DNA from 2 places in the Nocardia sp. 2TAF39 genome. Region 2 is predicted to be linked to the other one. Evidence: predicted binding sites of a transcription regulator. Region 2 holds the regulator's gene; the other holds the start of a gene.
What was found. The regulator LexA, encoded in region 2, represses DNA repair genes until DNA is damaged. The targets are predictions, from matches to a motif close to CGAACANNTGTTCG.
Positions count from the first base shown of each region.

Region 1: a site for LexA is predicted at 3,662-3,675, ahead of recA (recombinase RecA). Genes of this name have one in related genera too.

Region 1 is NZ_JBFRFQ010000005.1:122,529-133,361, reverse strand. It holds gene AB4Z47_RS05230 (MFS transporter) at 1-1,136, opposite strand, end outside; gene recX (recombination regulator RecX) at 1,669-2,250, opposite strand; gene recA (recombinase RecA) at 2,522-3,568, opposite strand; gene AB4Z47_RS05215 (Lrp/AsnC family transcriptional regulator) at 3,739-4,761, opposite strand; gene AB4Z47_RS05210 (MFS transporter) at 4,861-6,270, shown strand; gene AB4Z47_RS05205 (phosphotransferase) at 6,539-7,777, opposite strand; gene AB4Z47_RS05200 (DUF3046 domain-containing protein) at 7,774-7,968, opposite strand; gene AB4Z47_RS05195 (glycosyltransferase) at 8,047-9,207, opposite strand; gene AB4Z47_RS05190 (hypothetical protein) at 9,584-9,757, opposite strand; gene AB4Z47_RS05185 (MarR family winged helix-turn-helix transcriptional regulator) at 10,138-10,608, opposite strand; gene AB4Z47_RS05180 (FAD-dependent oxidoreductase) at 10,691-10,833, shown strand, end outside.
Region 2 is NZ_JBFRFQ010000002.1:726-11,558, reverse strand. It holds gene AB4Z47_RS01535 (hypothetical protein) at 29-181, opposite strand; gene AB4Z47_RS01530 (hypothetical protein) at 445-906, opposite strand; gene lexA (transcriptional repressor LexA) at 1,184-1,912, shown strand; gene AB4Z47_RS01520 (ArnT family glycosyltransferase) at 2,048-4,069, shown strand; gene AB4Z47_RS01515 (serine hydrolase) at 4,303-5,256, opposite strand; gene AB4Z47_RS01510 (LysR family transcriptional regulator) at 5,253-6,128, opposite strand; gene bla (class A beta-lactamase) at 6,297-7,208, shown strand; gene AB4Z47_RS01500 (hypothetical protein) at 7,313-7,876, opposite strand; gene uppS (polyprenyl diphosphate synthase) at 8,606-9,595, shown strand; gene AB4Z47_RS01490 (terpene synthase family protein) at 9,646-10,635, shown strand; partial or broken gene AB4Z47_RS01485 (IS5/IS1182 family transposase) at 10,643-10,759, shown strand.

The sequences.
Region 1 (10,833 bases), on a different contig from region 2:
CACAGTGCGGATATCGCGGTCAGAGTGGGGGCGACAGCGAAACCGGCGATCAGGCTGGTGTGGTCGGCCATGGTGCCGAGCAGGAAAGGGGAAGCCAGCACCACCACGCCGCCGAGCAGCTGGGCGTGAGCGTTTGCGACGTCGGTGCGGTTCGACGCGGCAGCCAACGCCAATGCCAGCACCAGTGGGAACTGGTTGGCGATGCCCAGTCCGGTGGCGAACAACCCGATCACCGCCACCGCGGCGGTTGTGCTGAACAGCAGCGTGAGCAATCCGGCCAGGGTGATCATCAGCGACCAGCCGACGAGGACAACGGTGCGGCCCGGACGGCGGGTGAGCCGGGCGCCTGCGACGCGGCCGAGCAGAATGCCTGCGTAGAACGCCGTCATAGCTGTCGCAGCCACCGAGATCGACATGTTCGTTGTGGCAATGAGCAATTCGGTGCCGAAGTAGACCACACAGAATTCCACGCCTATACCGACGGCCACCAGTACACACAACAGCCGACACGTCCAGGGCAGTACAGACCAGCGATTCCCGCCCTGGCGGACGACGGTGTGCTCTGCCGCCGGGAAGGATTCCCGGCGGCAGAGCAGATACAGCACAACCATGCCCACGGCGGGCACTGCCATACCGGTACGCCAGGTGGCTGGGGTGGACTGCAGGATCCCGAGCGCCAGTGGCGCCAGCACTGCGGCCGCGCCGGCTCCGATATTGGACTCCACGAATGCGATGTCTCGGCGTGGGCCGTGCCGATCGGCAAGCACCGATTGGGTCGTGGTCTGCACCGTGGTGCCGGCACATCCCATGACCAACGCCGCCACGAGCGTGGGTGCGATGCCGTGGCTGAGGGTGAACATCGCCGCACCGCAGGTAGTCACCAGCGCCGACCACCACAGCAGCACACGCCGCTCGACCCGGGCGGCCAGAGCCGGGAAAACCAGCCCGGCCAGGATCGACCCGGCCGCCCACAGTGCGGAGTACACACTGATCATCGTGTAGGAGAAGTCGAGCTCGGCGCGCAGCAACGAAAGCGCGGGCCCGAAGGCATACAACCAGAACGTGTACGCACCCAGCACGCTGTAGGACAGCACGGTCATCCGGTCACGAACGAAAGGCTGGGTGTCGGCAGTCACCGTGCGATTGTCCGGTCGTGCTCGTGAACGTTCAACCGATACGTCTTCGCCTGGCAGAGAACCCATGTCGGAATCCTCGCGCAGCATCTTCCCATATGCTTCGACACAATCTACCTCCGCTTTCGACGGGCGCGGCCCGCGTCCGGTGGTTCGGGGCCGCCGCCTGAACTCGGCTGTTGATCTCGATGAAGTGGAGTGTGGGGGTGATCAGCGTGATCACGGAATCGCAGCGAGAGCACGAGGGTCTCCATCATGTAGCCCGACCATCCGGATCAGCCCTCGACCCGACTCGGAGATGGCAGCTATCTCCGCTTTCTCGCCGCGGTCCCGGAACTGGATGGAATTTCGGAGATCACGAAGTTTGTTCCCAACTCAGCCGTAGGGTCATGGGACCTGCCTGTCGAAAAGCTCGTGCAGTAAGGATTCAACATATGCCGCAGCCGCACGGGATTCCGGTAGCGCATCGAGATCCGGGGCTCGTGGCCGGGTTCATTGGCGCTCGACATCGCGGGAGAATCGCCGCAGGCGCGGTTCAGTCGATGGTGGGATCGACTAGGTCGTCCTCGGCGCCGTGACCGGCCAGCTCGGCTTTGACCACACGGTAGGCCGTGGACTGGCCGTAGCCGCGGCGGGCCAGCATGCCGACGAGGCGGCGGATCATCTTGTCGCGGTCCAGGTCTCGGGGCAGAGAGCGTAGTTTGCGGCGAACCAGGTCGGCGGCGCGGGAATCCTCGTCGTCGTCGGTGATGGCGGCCAGGGCGGGCGCGACATCCGACTGCGCGACGCCCTTGCGGCGAAGTTCCATAGCGAGCGCCTTTTTGCCTTTGCCGGCGAAGGTGTGGCGGGAGTGCACCCATTGTTCGGCGAACGCAGCGTCATCGATGAGACCTACTTCGGTGAGGCGATCGAGCGCACGATCACTCACCTCGGGCGGGTACCCCTTGGCGGTCAGGTGCTGGACGAGCTCGGCGCGGCTGCGGGCGCGACCGGCGAGCATGCGAAGGCACGCGTCCTTCGCCTGCTCGACCGTCCCACCACCGGATCCCGGCGCCGGATCCGCCCCTCGGGCGTCGGACCGTTCGGGGCCAGCCGATTGGGAGTCGTTGCGCAACATCGTGTTTCGGCGCTCACGCCGGGACCCGACCGAACGCGCCCGCTGCGGATCGGACGCGCTCGACCGGGTTTCCATGGTGTCCGGCCCAGCCGAACCACCTTCGGCCCTCCGGACTCGTTCAGGTTCCTGTCCACCGGGCCGGGAGTCAGCTGACCGGCCGGAGGCGGACAGGAGTTCGTCCAACCGGCGCCGCATCTCGTGCACCGCGTCGGACCGCGACCCCTCGGGCGCGGCCCGACGCGGTCCGGGCGATCGCCGGCCGCTCATCGGCTCAGAAATCGGCGGGCACCTCAGCGGCGGCCTGCTCCGCGGTCACGTCGGCGCCGATGCCGAGCTTCTCCTTGATCTTCTTCTCGATCTCGTCGCGCACGTCGATGTTCTCCAGCAAGAACTTGCGGGCATTCTCCTTGCCCTGGCCGAGTTGGTCGCCCTCGTAGGTGTACCAGGAGCCGGACTTGCGGATGAAGCCCTGCTCGACACCCATGTCGATGAGCGACCCCTCCTTGGAGATGCCGTGCCCGTAGAGGATGTCGAACTCGGCCTGCTTGAACGGCGGCGAAACCTTGTTCTTCACGACCTTGACGCGGGTGCGGTTGCCGACCGCGTCACTGCCGTCCTTGAGCGTCTCGATGCGGCGCACATCCAGGCGCACCGACGCGTAGAACTTCAACGCCTTACCGCCCGTGGTGGTTTCCGGCGAGCCGAACATCACGCCGATCTTCTCGCGCAACTGGTTGATGAAGATCGCGGTGGTACCGGAGTTGTTCAGCGCACTGGTCATCTTGCGCAGCGCCTGACTCATCAGGCGGGCCTGCAGACCGACGTGGCTGTCGCCCATCTCGCCCTCGATCTCGGCGCGCGGCACCAGCGCGGCCACCGAGTCGATGACGATGATGTCGATGGCGCCGGAGCGGACCAGCATGTCGGCGATCTCCAGAGCCTGCTCACCGGTGTCGGGCTGGGAGACCAGCAGCGCGTCGGTGTCGACGCCGAGCTTGCGGGCGTAATCCGGATCGAGCGCGTGTTCGGCGTCGATGAACGCCGCCACACCGCCCGCGGCCTGCGCGTTGGCCACCGCGTGCAGCGCGACAGTGGTCTTACCCGAGGATTCCGGACCGTAGATCTCGACGATGCGGCCGCGCGGCAGGCCGCCGATGCCCAGTGCTACATCCAGCGCGATGGAGCCGGTGGGGATCACCGAGATGGGCTGGCGGGCCTCCTCGCCGAGGCGCATGACCGCGCCCTTGCCGAAGCTCTTCTCCACCTGGGCCAGCGCGAGCTCGAGCGCCTTGTCGCGGTCGTACGCCTGTGGTGCCATGGTCCTGATCCCCTTTTCGACGGGTAGGTCTTGTTCTGTGGTTGGCGCCTACAGTAGAGGGCGGCACCGACAAGTTCTGCCGTCAAGATTAGGCGAACGGATGTTCGAGTCAAGCGACGCGCCAGCCAACGCGCGAACGGACTTCGCCGTTCCCGGCAAACCTCGCGCGATCACCGCACCAGCGCGATCCGATCGCTATCCAGCAGCGTCTGCGCCTGTTTGAGCACGCGCAGCGAGGGCGTCACCTCGAGGCCGGCGATCCCGTCCAGCGCACCGAGCCGCTCCGTGACATACCGGTAGAGGTGGGCGGTATCGCGGCAGATGATCGACGCCATCAGATTGGTCGGCCCCGTGGTGGCGGCAACGAACACGATCTCGGGATGCGTCGCCATCGCCCGCCCCACCGCGTCCAGATCGGAGGGGCGCACCCGCAGCCACAGCGCCCCGCGCACGCCGTAGCCCATCCGCTCGATCGCGAAGTCGAGGTCGAAGTACAGCACGCCCGCCGCCACCAACTCGGCCATGCGCCGCGCGACTCGCGGTGCCGTCCACCCGGTTTCGGCCGCGAGCTGGGCATATGGCGCACGCCCGTCCCGTCCGAGCAACGCAAGCATCGCCTCGTCCGCCGCGGACAGGTCCACCGGCGCGTCCGGCCCCACACTCGCGGGACGAGACCGGTAGGGCCCCAACTCCTCGAGCTGTTCGGCGGTGAACAGGTGCCGGTAGCGCGGCCACTCCTCGTCGGGCGGGAACCGGTGCATCACCTCGTGCGCGGTCAGCTCGAGCACCTGCGGAGCACGCGGCAGGGTGTGCAGTAGTAGCGCGTCCCGCCTTTCGACCGAGCGCGGCCTGCTGACGCAGGTCACCTCGGAACCGGTGGACAGCAATGTGACCCAGCTCAGATCCGGGAACCTGGCCAGCGACTCGGCCAGGCGCAACGCCTTGTCCGGCGTCGACTTCAGCCGCAGCACCCATCTCGCGTGCCCGAGCGGTACCGCGTTCACCTGTCCCGAAACATGCAGGATCCCGCGCTGTCGCAGCGAGCGATAGCGCCGCGCCACCGTCTGCTCGGATGCCCGGAGAATGCCGCCCAGCTTGGCGAACGGAATCCGGGCATCGTGCACAAGCGCGTGCACGATCTGTTTGTCCAGCACATCCAGTACGGAGGATTCCGTCGGGTCATCGTACGACATAGGAGGAATCTAACGCCGATACCGCTACAGCTAGGGGGATACGTTCGATTGCCGCACGCTTGGCGTCGATATCGTTCGAATCCGTCATGGAGGCCCCTCGTGAGAAAATGGCTCCCCTTGTTCGCCGCGTGCCTCGGCACGCTCATGCTGCTCATCGACGTCACCATCGTGAACGTTGCGCTGCCCGACATCGCCACCGATCTGGATACCGGGCTGTCCGGGTTGCAGTGGGTGGTGGATGGCTATGCCCTCGCGCTGGCCGCGCTGTTGCTGGTGCTCGGGTCACTGGCCGACCGGGTCGGCGCGAAGCGCGCCTATCTGGCCGGACTCGCCGTTTTCGCGGTCGCGTCGCTGGGCTGCGGTGTCGCCGAGTCCGCGGCGAGTCTTGTTGCGGCGCGGGTGCTGCAGGGCGTCGGCGGCGCGGCCATGTTCGCCACCACGCTCTCGCTGCTGCACGCGACCTACACCGGTCGTGACCGCGGCATAGCCTTCGGCACCTGGGGCGCGGTGTCCGGCGCGGCGGCGGGTATCGGGGTGGTGCTGGGCGGCGTACTCACCGAGGCGCTGTCGTGGCGGTGGATCTTCTTCGTCAACTTGCCGATCGCGGTGCTGGCCATCGGGCTGACCGCCACCGTGTTCCCGCCGTCGGAACGCAGGGCGGACCGGTCGGTGGATGTGCTGGGCATGCTGGCCTTCGCCACCGCGGCGACAGCGGTCACCTACGGCGTCATCCGCGGTGGCGAGCACGGGTGGACCGACGCGGCCGCACTGACCGCACTCGCGCTCGGCGCCGTCGCGACGCTGACCTTCGGGTTCGTCGAATCCCGCGGCGCCGCACCGATGTTCCCGCTCGCACTGCTACGCAATCGCGACTTCGGCGCGACACTGTTCGGCGCGTCCGGGCAGACTTTCGCCGCGTTCGCGAGCACTCCCCTGATCTCGCTGTGGCTGCAGCAGCAGCTGCACATGTCGCCGCTGCACGCGGGACTGGCGATGCTGCCGATGGCCGCGACCGCGTTCCTGGTGGCCGGTATGTTCGGACGACTACTGCACGACACCGCGCCGAAGTGGACCATCGGTGCGGGGCTGGTCGTGGTCGGGCTCGGCACCGGACTGCTCACCCTGATCGGCACCGGATCCTCCTGGGTCGCACTGGTTCCCGGATTCGTGGTGATCGGTGTCGGGATCGGTGTGAACGCGCCCGCCCTGGTGTCGGTCGGTATGGCGGCCGTGCCGCCGCGGCAGGGCGGCACCGCCGCGGGCGCGGTGAACACCGCGCGGCAGCTGGGACTTGCGCTCGGCGTCGCGGTGCTCGGCACCGTGTTCCGTGGCGTGGCCACCGCCGACCGGCCGACGACGTTGCCGCACTTCGTCGACGGGCTCGACGCGGCGTTCCGCGTCGCGTCCGCGGTGGGCGTCGTGTTCGGACTGATCGCGTTCGGGCTGTTCCATCGGCAGCGGGCGGAGGTCGAACCGGCCGGAGCCGTGCCGGAAGTCGTCGCCGCCTGACCGTGCCGCGAGGTGGCGACCTCCCGCCCACAGCCGGCCACCCAACTGGCTTGGCCAGCAACCGGATCTGTGCCCGAGTTCAGGAGCCCGAAGCACGGGCCCCGGATAGCAGCGCCCGCCGACGGGACGGCTCGCACACCCCCTTTTATGGGGGTGTGAAACCAGCCCGGACGACACGGAACCGGTAACCCCACCTCAACGGTTTTGGCACCTAACGGCCGAGAAGGACGGCGTCACAAGCTCCCCCACGCAGTTCTCGGACGCGCTGTCAGAACAATTCGTCGAGCAGCCGGTAGTACGCGAGGCGGCGGGGGTCCGGCTCGGTCGAGCCGTAGGCGCCGAAGAACGCCACCACCGCCGCCTCGCCGAAGTCCTCGCGCAGATCGCGCATGGCAATCGCCACATCCCGATACCGATCGGCCACGCCGAGCGCGGCGACATCGAGCAGGATCTCGCCCTCCAGCACATTGGCCGGGGTGAAATCACCGTGCGTCACCACCAGATCCTCGTGGTCCGGACGTTCGGCCAGCAGCCGCGCCAGCAGGTCCGCCGGGCTCGAGCCCCGGTTGTCGTCGCCGAAATCGTCGATATCGACAAGACCTTCGATCACCTGGCGGCGCGCCCGCGCCAAGACGACGTCCAGGCGGCCGTCGAACGGGCACTCATCGATCGGAATGCCGTGCAGCCGCCGCAGGATCGAGCCCATGACGGTGCCGATCGAGGCCGGCTCTTCGGAGTTGTCCCGCGCGGCCAGGCTCGGCGCGCCCGCGTCGGCGAGCACCAGCACGTCGTCCTCGAATGCCGCGACCTCTGGCAAGCGAATCCCGCGGTCCCGCAACCAGTTCAGGCGTTCGTGCTCGGCGACCGCCTTCGGACCGCGCTTCAGCCAGTAGGCGCCGTTGACGAGCACGACGCCACCGCTCATGCCCTCGTGCTCGTCCGACCAGGTGGGCGCCTCGCCGAGTAGCGCGGCGACCGTGGGCGGCAACGGTGTCGGCAGCTCACCGAGCATGTCCAGGGCGGCGCGGGTGGATTCGATCTCCTCGGGGTCGCCTTCGGCGACGCGCAGTTCCATCGCCTCCGCCAGCAGCGTATGCGCTTCGCGCAGCTGGTTCTGTTCGGCCAACGCCTTACCCAGGTGCTGGACGGCGAAGGAGAGCACCTCCGGCGCGGACGCGCGCGCGTGCTCGACGGCGCGGCGATAGAGCCTCTCGGCCGTGACAGCGTCGCCTCGATAGCGGTAGACGTCGCCCAGATTGATCCACACGGTGATTCGACGCTGCTCGGTGTCCACCAGTTCCAGCGCACGATCGAGGTGGTCGAGCGACTCGTCGTAGCGGCCGAGAAGCATCAGCTCGATGCCGGTTTGCCGGAAACCCGCGAAGTCGACGGGATGGGCGTGCACCACCCGGGCGGCCAAGCGCTCCGGATCCAGCGGGATCATCCGACGCCGCTCATCGAACCGGTAGAGCGGCCCGCCCTGATCGACCTGCCCGGTGGCGCTCACCAGCGCGCCCGCGGCACGTCGAACTCCGCGCACAGCGCGCGCCACACGTCCCGCGGATCCACCCCCGCCTCGATGGCGGTGGCTCCGGTGCGTCCCCCGAGCGCGGGGACAACGTGGTCGGTCAGCAGGGCGTCACCTCGCGCCACACCGAACTCGGCGTGCAACAGTTCCTGGAACTCGGTCAACCGCACCGTCCCCAAGATACTCCCGGCACGGGCACACCGCGGAGAGGGCTTCTCGGGCGTTTTGCCGCGGCCGTACGCCACTCGTCAGGTTTGGACGGGGTGGAGGGTTTGGTGGCAGAGGGCCACGGGGTCCTCCAGGGCGGTCGCGGTAGCGGCTGCTTCGGCGGCCGCGGCGGAGTAACGCGGGTCGGTCAGGATTTCATGGACCGCGGCGCGGAGGGCGTCGGGCGACAGCGGACGGACGAGGATCGAACTTCCTTGGCGGGCAGCGCGATTGGCAAGTTCCCACTGGTCGCCGCCGCCGGGAACGGTGACGACCGGGACGCCCGCGGAGAGGGATTTGGCGAGCAAACCGTGGCCGCCGCCTCCGACGACCGCGGAGGCGCGGGTGAGCAGCTCGTCCTGACGACCGAGACCCGCGCTGGCCCACGGAGGCAGATCGGCGGGCGGAGTGTCCAGCATCGAGACCGCCACCCGGACACCGGTTCCGTCGAGGGCCGCCAGCACGGTCTCGACCATGCCAGCGACGCCGGTGTGGGCGGTCGAGGGGGCGACCATCACCAGCGGCCCGTCGCCGGCCGGAAGGTCGAGGATGGCGTCGGTCGGCTCCCACAGCAGCGGACCGACGACGTGCGCGGATTCCGGCCAATCGGGACGCGGCACCTCGAGGGCGGGCAGGGTGGCGATCAGGCGAGCGGCGGGGCCCGGGTCGGCAGCGGGGAGACCGACGCTCTCGCGTGCCTGCTCGCGCTGAAGTCGCCCGTGGCGGATCGCGCGCGAGGTCATGGTTCGCAGCACACCGTCGCGCACACGCCCGCTCAGGCCCGCGCCGGGAGCGAGCCCGCTTCCGATGGGCGGCAGCGCCTTCGACGGCAGATACAGCGGATGCGGTGACAGTTCCACCCATGGCAGACCGAGCCGTTCGGCGGCCATCCCGCCGCCGGCGGTCAGCACGTCGGAGACCACCAACTCGGGCAGCATGGCGCTCAGGTCGGGCAGGATCTCGGTGGAGATGTGCGCGGCCCGCTCGTGGATGCGCTGCCCCGCGTCGCCGTCGTCGTCCATCGGTCGCGGTGCCAGGCCCTTGAGTCTGCGCACGCCGATCCCGGCCCCGAGTGCCGCATCGAACCAGCGCGGGCCGGTGAACAGGACCGGCTCGTCACCGGCCGCCAAGAATCGCAAGCACAACGCGATAGCAGGAAAAGCATGCCCGGGATCGGGCCCCGCGACGACGGCTACTCGCATCCGCCTAGCCTGCCACACCGGCCCGCGGTCGAATGAGGACCTCCAGGGAGCGGCGATGCGCGGCGAACGGTGGCGGCGGCCCGGTCGATGGTGTCCGTGACGTCCACGGCATGCGTGGCGGTGGGACCGAGGACGGCCGCCCCTCGAGCCGACCACGGCTTCTGGTTGGGCGAGCTCGGGGAAGATCCATTCGTTGCCCGCGTCCGAGATAGCGTGCACCGTATTCGATATTGCCGGGATGCGCGACGATCACCGGACCGCGTTGCCGGCCTTCGCGAACATGCTGCACGAGAACCCATCCAGGCACTGCCGACACGGCGACGGGCCGTGCGGCGTCCGGATCGGACGGCACACGGCCCGTAGCGGTGTGGTCGCGCTACAGCTTGCTCACCGTGGAGTTGTCCGAACCCGATACCGCCTTGTACAACAGGTACAACCCGAACACGATCGCGCTGATCACCAGGATCGGGAACAGCCCCTTGATCAACGCACCGATCACGACCAGCGCGATCCAGACGACCGCGACGATACCGATGATCTTCCACAACATGTCGTGCCTCCCAGAAGTATGTGTTGCCTCTTCGAGCATGACACCTGGACGTATACGAATCACCAGGCAAGCCGGGATATCCGGGTGAAGATCAGGGTTCACCCCGACACCTCGTCACCACCGTCTCGGTGAGCCCTCCTACGTAGTGGGCCGGACGACAGCGGTCCGGCTCCGCGTTCGCGACACCATCTCGGTGGTGACCATGGACGTGGTCGTCCTCGCCTTCGTCGCGGCAACGTTCACACGCACCGCTATTGCCTGAGCCTTTCTCGCGGGCAGCGGAGCCGCGGGCGGACTACGACGTGCCGCGATTCTGGTGGAACTGGCTCGGTGTAACGGGCCTGCGTCCGCGACTCGGTGACGGAATCGCTCGCGGGTAGCTATCGCTGAGGAAGGCCGGCGATGCGGATCCGGTGCCGCTCTTGCAGATCCCGGGAGCGACGCAAATAGTCGATGACGGTGCGCAGTTCGGCGGCACTGTAGCGGGCGACCTCGTCCGCGCCTTCCTCGGCGATCGGACCGTAGATCTGCATGACCTTCGCCATCGCCGAGTCGGTGATGCGAATGATGACCTTCCGGCGGTCTCCCGGTTCAGGGTGGCGGACAACATAGTCGAGTTTGGACAGGCGGTCCAGCATCGTGGTGACGCTTCCGCTGGTGAGACCGAGCTCCGCCGCGAGCCCACCCGGTGTGGACTGGCCGTGCCAGAGGATTTCCAGACACCGCAGGTCGGTGCGGTTGACCCCGAGGACGGTCGCGGCGGCCTGATCGACAGCGTCAACGGAGGCCTGGAGCGCCTGCGACTCACGTCCGGCCTGCTCACGCAGCGTTGTCAAATTTTCCCTTGACATTCAAACCTCTTGGTCGTCAAACTAAATGCATCTTGATTATCAAGATACATCAACGTCAAGTGAGAGTTCGAGGAGACACACGATGAAGAAGGCACTCATCATCGGCGGCGGGATCGCCGGGCCGGTGACCGCGATGGCATTGCAGAAGGCGGGTATCGAGCCGATCGTGTGCGAGGCTTATGCCGAAGCGGCAGGCGAGCAGATCGGCGCGTACCTGACGGTAGC
Region 2 (10,833 bases):
ACCCACGGCTACCGGCGCGCCACCTCGATCATTCGACGATCTGCCAGTGCGCGGTCAGATCCGCGAGGAGGTCCGGCAGCCGCGGAACGAGGTGGCCGCGGGCCAGTTCGGTCCAGAACGGCTCGCCGAGGACGGCGTCGGCCAGGACCGGGTCGGTCTCCGGATCGATGTGACGTGGCACCAGGTCACCGGTGATGTATGTCCACCTCGTGTCTCGGTCGGCCCAGTCGAAGTCGGGCAGCGGGACACGCAGCGCGAGACTACGGCCCGCGACGTCGGCGCGGACCGTGGCCGGGGCGAAGACGCCGGGCGCACGGACCCTGGGACGGCGGGCTTGCCCGCGACCGTGCTCCCAGACATCGCTCGAGCAGTGTTGCCCAGATCACATTTCCAGCAGATTTTCGATCAACAATTCCGGCCACAATAGGTGGCCGATCCCACCGGTCAGCGCGGCGGTGGCGAGCCCGCGCCACCTCGGCCGTCGACCACGGCGGGCACCGACCCGCCGGACTCGCCGCCCCAGTCTCCCGCCCGCACGTGCGCCAACGCGATCAGTCCCGCCACCATGAGGGCGGTCAGCAGCGCGGTCACGGCAAGCACGGCGAACCCGACCTGCGCCCGCTCTACCCGCTCCATCGGGTGCGAGCCACGCATCCGCCGGAGCGCGGAATTCCGTGCGCTACGGCCATATACGAGCGCAGCGCCGCCAGGGCGAGCGTCGCGGGGGCACCGATCGACCGCGGAGCGATGCGCGGGCACCAACGCCCTGGCGCGCGCGCCGCCGCGCCGCGTGCGAGGACCCGTGTCGCCACCGAGATCGATCGCCGCCGCAGCGGCGGCGCGGTGATCGAACTCCACACCTGTCACATCGATCGATGTGGTGATGTCGCTGATCGCAGTACTCATCGGACAAACCTCCGTGGTGGGTGCTCCGTCGCCGTTCGAGCCGGTGTCCATATTCGAACACATGTTCCCAACGCATTCGATCAGATGTTCGAAGAATCTGTGTTCGATTTCTACCACGACGGAGTGGCAAAGTCAGCAGAAACGCCCGACATGCGTCGAACAGATGTTTGATACATCGACGCGACCGGACTAGATTCGAACTACCAAATGCATGACAGGCCATGACGACAGACGCCCAGCGGGGATCGGCCGGGCACAGCAGGAAAGGGCGGTTGCGGTGAGGCACACAGACGACACGGGTGACGAGACCGAAAGCGGCGCCGACGCGGCGAGTACCGGGGCGGATCTCACCGTGCGTCAGCGCAAAGTGCTGGAGGTGATCCGCACCTCGGTGAGCGAACGCGGCTACCCGCCGAGCATCCGGGAGATCGGTGACGCGGTCGGGCTGACGTCGACCTCCTCGGTCGCCCATCAGTTGCGCGCTCTGGAGCGCAAGGGCTACCTTCGCCGCGATCCGAATCGTCCACGCGCGGTGGACGTCAGAGGCCTGGACGAGGTGGTGCGTTCGGTGACCAGTCTGCCGGTCGCCGCGGTGGACGGCTCCGATGCCGCCGTCGACACCGACCGCCCGGTGCCCACCTTCGTGCCGGTGCTCGGGCGCATTGCCGCCGGTGGTCCGATTCTGGCGGAGCAGGCCGTCGAAGACGTCTTCCCGCTCCCCCGCGAGCTGGTCGGCGAGGGTTCGCTGTTCCTGCTGAAGGTTGTCGGCCAGTCCATGATCGACGCGGCGATCTGCGACGGCGACTGGGTGGTCGTCCGGCAGCAGAACGTCGCCGACAACGGCGACATCGTCGCCGCGATGATCGACGGCGAGGCCACGGTGAAGACGTTCAAGCGCACCGGCAAGGACGTGTGGCTGATGCCGCACAATCCGGTGTTCGAACCGATCCCCGGCAACGACGCCCAGATCCTCGGCAAGGTCGTCACGGTCATCCGCAAGATCTGACGACGGAAGGGACGGCAACCCGCGTCGGCCGCGCGGACATGTACCGCAACACACAACCGAGTTCGCCCCCACGTTCACAGCTGATTGACAGCAAGCGCGCAGGGAATCCACCAGGCCACTTGCGAGACTTCCGCAGTGACAGCGATCAGCGCCGACGCGGCCCTGCCCGATGCAACCACGACTCTCGATCCCGATCCACTCGGGCTACCGCCTGCTCGTCGGTGGGAGCGAGCGATTCTGGCGGTGCTGCTGACCGGGACGGCCGTCGCGTATCTGTGGCACATCACGGTCAACGGCATGGCCAACGGTTTCTACGCCGCGGCGGCCTGGTCCGGTGCGCGGGACTGGAAGGCACTACTGTTCGGCTCGCTGGATCCGGGCAACTTCATCACCGTCGACAAACCGCCGGTCTCGCAGTGGGTGATGGGACTGTCGGGACAGCTGTTCGGATTCAGCAGCGCGAGCATGCTGGTGCCGCAGGCGTTGATGGCCGTCGCGGCCGTGGCACTGCTGTACGCGACAATCGCCACGGCGACCAGCAGCCGGGGCGCGGGCCTGCTGGCCGGGGCGGTGCTGGCAGTGACACCGGTGGTGGCGTTGATGTTCCGGTTCAACAACCCGGACGCGGTGATGGTGCTGCTGATGACCTCGGGCGCGTACTGCACGATCAGGTCATTGCGGCGGGCGAGCGCGCGCTGGCTGATGCTGGCCGGTGTCGCGCTCGGATTCGCGTTCCTGGCGAAGATGCTCGAAGGGCTCATGGTGTTGCCCGCGCTGGCGCTCACCTACCTGATCGTGGCGCCGACCTCGGTGCGAAAACGACTGCTGCACTTGCTCGCCGCCGCGGCGGCGTTGGTCGTTTCATCCGGCTGGTACGTGCTGCTGACGATCCTGTGGCCCGCATCGTCGCGGCCGTATCTGGCCGGGTCGACGAACAACACGTTCATGGATCTGGTGCTGGGCTACAACGGATTCGCCCGCTTCCTCGGCCACAACCACCGCGGCGGCAACCGATTCGCACTACCGCCCGGGTACGAGATGCCAGGCGACTTGGGGCAGGGCCGTGGTGGGTTCGGCGGATTCGGCGGCGGGTCGGGTCCGACCCGGCTGTTCACCGGCGAGATCGGGTTCGAGATCTCCTGGCTGCTTCCCGCCGCCCTGCTCGCCTTCGTACTGGTCCTCGCATCGCGCGGGCGTGCTCCGCGCACCGACCTCCTGCGCGGGGCCGCGCTGGTCTTCGGACTGTGGCTGATCATCGACGGCATCGCATTCACCACGATGCGCGGCGGCATGCACGCTTACTACACGTTGGCCATCGGTCCCGCCGTGGCCGGGATGTTCGCGATCGGCGTCGCCGAGATGTGGCGTCGGCGCGATGAGAAATTCGGCCGAATCGGTGCTGCCGCATTGGTGCTCACCTCGGGACTGTGGGCGTTCGTGCTGCTGAGCCGCAACGCCGAATGGCTGCCGTGGTTGCGCTGGGCGCTTGCGGTGGTCTCTGTGGCGGTGGCGCTGGGCCTGATCGCCGCCGCGTTCCCGGCCGTATCGCGACGGGTGCGTGCCAGGTCGGTGTCGGTGCTGGTCGTCGTGGGTGTTCTCGCCGGGATCGGCGGATCGACGGCATACGCCGCGGCCACCCTCCCGCAGGCGCATACCGGGGGCGGGCCGACGGTCGGCCCTGCGAAGCCCGAGCGGCCGACGCCGGCGAACGATATGCGCAGCGAGGTGATGTCGTTCGTGAACGGCGACACCGAGCCGCAAGTCGCCACGCTGCTACGCAACACGACAACGACCTGGTCGGCGGCAGTGGATCGTTCCTCGGTCGCCGCATCCCTCGAGCTCGCCAGCCACACCTCGGTCATCGCGATCGGCGGCTTCACCTCCGACGACCCGGTGCCCACCCTCGATGATTTCCAGACCATGGTCCGCTCCCACCAGGTGACGTATTACCTCGCGCAGGAGGTGAAACTCCCCGACTCATGGCGCGTGCGCAACCAACCGGGCGTTCCCCCCGGCGCGGGGCAGGCGAGCGCCCCGGACAACGGGTTGTGGCGTCCGGCCGGGCACAAGGACATCGCCGACTGGGTCTCGGCGCACTACACCCCGGTGCGTCTCGGCAACGTCGCCGTCTACGACCTCACCATCCCGGCTCACTGACGGGGCCGCGACGCGCGATTGCCCTGGACAGGGATAACAGAACCCTGATGTCAGTCCATTCCCACCCTTGGATACTCACGCGACGCAGCGCATCACAGCACGGTGCGCAGCACTACCCACCCGGACTGTTGGCACCTCCAAGAATGCCGTGGGTGCAACCGCCGCCGTCCTGTCGTTTCGACGCGAGAGCTGTCACTTGCGTCGCTTGTTGGAGGCGGGGTTCTGTCGTGTCGTCAGTATTGCGGCAGGGGGCGGCGCAATTCGGTGACGGCGATGCGGGCCGATTCGGCGATGGCGGCGTCGACAACGGGGAGTTCCGGATCCGAGCGTGCCGCGCGGGTGAAAACCGCCACGGCGACAGGGGATTCGCCGGGAAACTCCACCACAGCGACCTCGTTGCGGATCACCCCGATGGTTCCGGTCTTACCCGCGACCGACACGCTGCGGTGCGGGAACGCGGCGGCGATGCGATGAGGCCACACCTGGTGACGCATGACGGTCCGGACGAACTCGGTCTGCTCGGCCGACAGCACCGTACCGCCCCAGAGAGAGCGCAGGAAGCGGGTCATCTCCTGCGGGGTGGTCGCGCTCGCATAGGACGGGTCGTACGCCGAGACCGTCCAGGCGTCGTCGTTCTCCGCGAGTGCCGCGAACGCCTCGGCGGTGGTGTGGGTGTCTGTGTCGCGGACCAGGCTGCGGTGCAGATCGACGGTGCCGCCGACGATCCGGGTCTGGGTGAGGCCGAGATGATCGAGCAGGTCCTCGACCGCGCCGAGACCGGTTTCGCCGAGCAGGATGTCGGCCGCGGCGTTGTCGGAGACGGTCATCATCGACGCCGCGAGGTCGCGCAGGCTCATGGTCACCGGATCGCGCAGCACGGCGATGCCGGTCGGACCGGGCGTGCACTCGGACGGGGTCACCGTGAGCCTGGCGGTGGGGTCGATACGCCCGGCGTCGACGAGGCGGCAGAACGCGACGAACAGCGGCAGCTTGTACACCGACGCGACGACCACACGTTCGTGACCGCCGATCGAGATCTCGGCGGCGGAGTCGTCACAGCGGCGGGCGTGCAGCCAGCCGGTGCAGCCCGCATCGGCGAACACGGCACGGATCCTCTCCGCAACGCTGTGCCCACCCGGCGTCCGGCCGCCACCGCGTGTCGTGTCGCCGTGGGACGTGCTGCTCATCGCAGCCGCTCCCGGTACAACACGCGGTCCACCGCGTGGGCGTGGATATCGGCGCCGGGACGGTGGATGACGCGGACCCGTAGTGCCACCGCCTGCGGCGCGATGCGCAGCCACGTCACGCCCGGCGTGGACGACGGGGGAATCGCGGTGAGCCCGAAGCATGTTCCGGCCGCCACCGCGGCGAGTACGGCGCGATCGTCTGGCGCCGGCACGGTCGGTGCGTCCAGTCCGCGCTCGCGCAGCAGATCCAGCACGGTGTCGAAGGCGGGCGGGTTGGCGGCGCGCGGTGGACCGGCGAAACTCAGTCCGACGAGCATCGGGAAGGTGCGGCGTTCGGCGGCGACGCTGCGGTGATCCGACGGCACCACGAGCCAGCGTGGCAGTTTGACGACCGGGCGGGCCTCGACACCGTCGACGAGGGCCGGATGCTCGATCACCGCGACATCGCACAGCCCGGCGCGCACATCGGCGACCAGATCGACGGTGGTCCCCCCTATCGTGGACACCGTGGCATCCGGTGCGATCACGGTGCGCAGCGCGCCGACGCAGGCCGTGACCACCCGGTCGGGCAGCGCGGTGATCGCCGCCCAGTGCACGACGCCGTGGGCGTCCGCGATGCGGTGCGATTCGGCGAGCAGACGCTCGGCGTCATCGACGAGCAGCCGGGCGCGAGGGAGCAGTTGGAGCCCGGCCGCGGTGAGGACGGCGCCCTGCCGAGTGCGGTGGATGAGGTCGACACCGAGATGCCGCTCCAGCCGCCGAAGTCCTTGCGACAGCGGTGGCTGGGTCATGTCCAGCGCGGCCGCCGCCCTGCCGAAGTGTCCTTCGTCCGCGACAGAGACGAAGTAGCGAAGGTGGCGGATCAGGTCCATGCGGTCATTGAACCAGCGGGTGCGCCGGCCCCGGCGTTCTTGCCCGGCCGTGGTCCGCACCGGAGCCGGATCATGCGGGCGAACCTGCGACGATATCGAAATCGACTCATCCGTCCCCGGGTCGGATATTTGCGCCCGCCGCCGCGGCGATGGTGTGGTGCGGCGGTGATCCTCTCAGCTTGTGCCCACCGTGTCCTGCTTCGCCAAGCCCTCGCCGCAGCGGCGGTGTCCGCTCTGTCGGTCGCCGCCGCCTGCGGGTCCGGCACCGACACGGCGGCCTCGAATTCGACACCCGCCGCGACCCTGTCCTTCACCGAGATGGAGACCGACCACGCCGCCCGACTGGGCGTGTACGCGATCGACACCGCGTCCGGGCACACCGTCGCCCATCGAGACAGCGAGCGGTTCCCGATCGCCTCCACGTTCAAGGGGCTCGCCTGCGGCGCACTCCTACGCGATCATCCGCTGTCGACGGGCTACTTCGATCAGGTGATCCACTATCCCCGTACCGATCTCGTCGAGAACTCACCGGTGACCGAGAAGCGCGTCGACAGCGGTATGACCGTTGCTGAACTGTGCGATGCCGCGATCACCGTGTCCGACAACACGGCAGGCAACCAGCTGCTGAAACTCCTCGGTGGCCCGGAAGGTTTCACCGCGTTCCTGCGGTCCATCGGCGACAACATCACGCGCCTGGACCGCTGGGAAACCGAGTTGAACACCGCCATCCCCGGCGACCAGCGCGACACCACCACGCCCGCCGCGCTCGCCGCCGACTACCGCACCCTCGTCCTCGGCGACACGCTCGCCGAACCCGAACGAGCGCAACTGAAGTCGTGGCTGATGGCCAGCAAGACCGGCGGCGAGCGCATCCGCGCAGGACTGCCCGAGGGCTGGACCGTCGCAGACAAGACCGGCAGCCCCGCCTACGGCGGCGCCAACGACGTCGCCATCGCGTGGCCGCCCGGACGCGCCCCGCTCGTCATAGCCGTACTGACAACGAAATTCGAGCAGCAAGCCAAGGCCGACAACCCGCTGGTCGCCGACGCCACCCGCGCTGCCGTCGGGGCGCTCGAGTAAAGCACGCTGATCCGCAAAGCCTGGACCCTCTACCGTTGGGACACCCGACCCCGGAAACGCCCATGAAGGTCACCAATCCGCGCGACCGCGAACCCCGAATCCGGCTACGTGGCGATGTGGCCGGGGGGAGTCGCGTCCTGCCCGAGTTCCACTCGACGTGTGTCGAGGTCGGGATGGCGAAGAAGCTCGAGCACCAGTCCGGCAGGCCCGCCGACACAGATCCAGTCGTCGTCGAACAGCCGCGATACCAGCCAGCGGCGGTCGGTCGGAAAAATTAGGTCGGGCAGGCTACGGCGTTGACGCCAAGTCAGCGTGCGCCAGGTGAGCGCCTGCTCCGGCCCCGCCTCGACCAACACGTAGTGCCAATCGGCGTACAAGGTCACCCGGGGAGCTTCAGGGAAGACGATGTCGTCGGCGCCGTTATCGAGGTATCCCAACCACCAACGCTGGTTCGCCGACTCGACGCGCAAGACCGACACCAGCGCTCGGTCCAGCGCTTCCCAGGCCACATCGTCGTCCTCCGGCACGACGATCGTGGCGTACCTGTCGAAGACCGGCGGGATCGCCGAGACGATGGTCAGGCCGACCGACGTACCATCCACGATCCATGCGGTCTCCGCCTCGGTTCCGATTCGCCAGGAACTGCCATTCGAGGTGGTGACATCCACCCACCAATCATCGCCGGCTCCGCGCAGAAGCACCAATGAATTCGACCAGGTCGGTCAGGCAGATGCAGGCTCAATGGAGCGGTTCGGCTGGAAGCAACTTCGTGATCACCAAGCCCGCGCCTGCACCGCACCCCAGATCGACTCGGAACCAATTTGCGCGACCTCTGATGCGCCCGCAGGGTGTGTTTAGTGTCCCTGCACGGGGCAGGTGGCCACACTCGAAAACCGCTGGTGGTAGGGGTGAACAGATGGACTGTTCCCCACGGACCACTGTCCGTCCCCGGCAGCCCGCACCCAGAGTGGGTGTGCGCCTGTCGAATTGGTGCTTCCGACTGGAGGTGTGACGGCTACTCTGAAACAGTCACTACGGATCGCTTCGACACACAATGAGCGCTGGCCAGGGGGAGGTGCGTTCCACCGCATGAGTTCTGGACAGGTTTCAGTTCGGGCGCCTGTGGTAGCTGGCGAGCTTGGAATCATCGGTGCGGTAGCTGGTCAGCTCGTCAACGTGTGTCGCGAAGACCGGCGGTGGAACAAGGAAACGGCGTGCGACGAGCGACGCCACTGGCGAGACCGCCAGCTGGAGGCCTACAGCACGTTCTACGCTGCCGCAGAACGCTACTGGAGAACTGTCCTGAGCACCCCTGATCAGATGGACACTGCAGCCGCCACGGAACGTCAGGCCAGGCTTGACCGCGCAAGGTCTGCGGCAGAAGGTCTGTATCGGTCGTGAACCTGATTGGGTCGAGACCTGGGTATGACGGTGGCTTTACACTGCTGGCGATCCCCATCTCGCTATCCATCTACTGTGGTTCGTCGGGTTCTACGGGTGGCATTGTTCGCCTTCCACATCCGCACCCGAACCACATCCAGCATCCCCTGAGCACCGGCAAACATACAAAGAGGCCGCGAGTTTGTGCCGCGGCGCATCCGCATCGACGCCCCCGATTACACACGGAGTCCATATTGCAGAATAAATCACCTCTCGACCCCGACAATATTCCCCGGCATATCGCATGTATTCCGGATGGAAATGGAAGGTGGTCCCAGCTGCGAAATGGCTCCCGGATCGGAGGACACAACCAGGGCGCACGAGTAATTCGCAATCTCGTAATAGGCGCATCCGATTTGGGAATCGAATGGTTCACGGTATACGCGTTCTCCACGGAGAACTGGCAACGTCCCGAGCTCGAGGTCAGATTCATTGCAAGTACGATCGAACGAGCCATCTACCGGTGGCTCGACGATTTCGGTCGGCACAATATACGGATCCGATGGATCGGGCGCGCGGAGATGCGCATACCCCGCGCTCTGCGCAGGGCGATCGACTATGCGATATCGACGACAAAGAACAATACCGGAATGACATTCACTATCGCCTTCAATTACGGCGGCCGGGATGAAATCCTCGATGCTATCCGCAAAATAATCGAGGACGGCGTAGATGCCGCGGATCTGAATAGCGAGCTGGTGAGTAGATATCTGTACGCACCGGATATGCCCGATCCAGATCTCGTTATCCGCACATCAGGCGAGAGCAGGATCTCCAACTTCCTGCTCTGGCAGCTCGCTTACAGCGAACTGGTGTTCACACCTGCTCTCTGGCCGGATTTCACCGTTGATCACCTGTTGGATGCAATCCGCGATTATCAGCGACGCGATCGAAAATTCGGAAGCATCGACGACGGCAATAGAGAATTGGATACGCAGCTACAATAGGCCCCCGGATGAAACCCACACCACCCTCAGCTGATCATTTGGAGGTATTCATGAGCATAGATTGGACAACTAAGATCCCGAACCTACCGTTCGAGGATCCCTATATCGAAAGTTCTCACATCAGCCCCTTCTGGGAGCAGGTCGATGAGAAAGTACGGTCATTGCGTACGAAATGGGTGGGGCCGCTCACCGCTACCGAAGAAGAGCGGTTGCGCGGAATAGACGGCGCAAAGATCGCGTGTCAGCTGTTTCCGGACTCCGATCCCGAAGACCTGGCCATATTTACGATACTTTGCGAATGCAGCTTCCTGATCGACGATCGAATCGGATTCGATGAATACGACTCACCGGAGGACTTACAAAACCATATCACGCGCCTCGACCACATACTCGAAACAGGGCAGGCCGAAACGCCCGACCTCGGGCTCGAAACCGCCCTCGCCGAGTGCATGCAGAAGATTTACCCCAGGCAATCGCACAGCTGGCGGAGACGAATGCGGCAAAATTTTCTCGACAGCATTTTTGCCATGGGAATCGAACTGGACAACCGGCGAGAAGGACATTTTCCGGGCCTCCAAGAGTATATTTCGATGCGCCGAAATACCGTCGCCTTATATCTTCTTCTGGATTTCGCAGAATTCATGCACCGCATCGAATTATCGGACACACTGTACGACAGCAGCGAAATGTGTGATCTTCGCGAAAGCTGGGTCGACATTACGGCCTGGGTGAACGACATGGCGTCATATCATAAGGAAGACGCAGCCGGTGAAGTGAACTTGATACACGTCGTTCGAGCAGAGAAAAATCTGTCACTCGACGCGGCATTCGACGAAGTGGCCGACATGATCGAATCTCGTGTCACCGATTTGATTGAGGCCGAGCGCTCTTTGAAAGATAGTGCCGCATATCGAAATGGCACCGACAGTGAGCGCGATGCGGTCGACATTGTGGTGCAAACAGTACGGAACGGGTTGGGAATGTACGTGCGACTACACCGGGAATCACCGAGATATGCGAATCAGGACAGCACGGTGTGACTCGCGAACGCAGGCCCCGGGCCTGCACTCGGCTCTGCTGGCGGCGAAAGCCGCCGGCTACGAGCTCGTGATGCTCGACGGCATCCTGATCTACACCGACCGGGTGTCCGAACCTGGTCCCACGCACTGGAAAGGCAAGGACAAGAACGAGTTCCGAATCAGGCGCGGAGACGCATGCGGGTGGGCCCATAGCGGTCG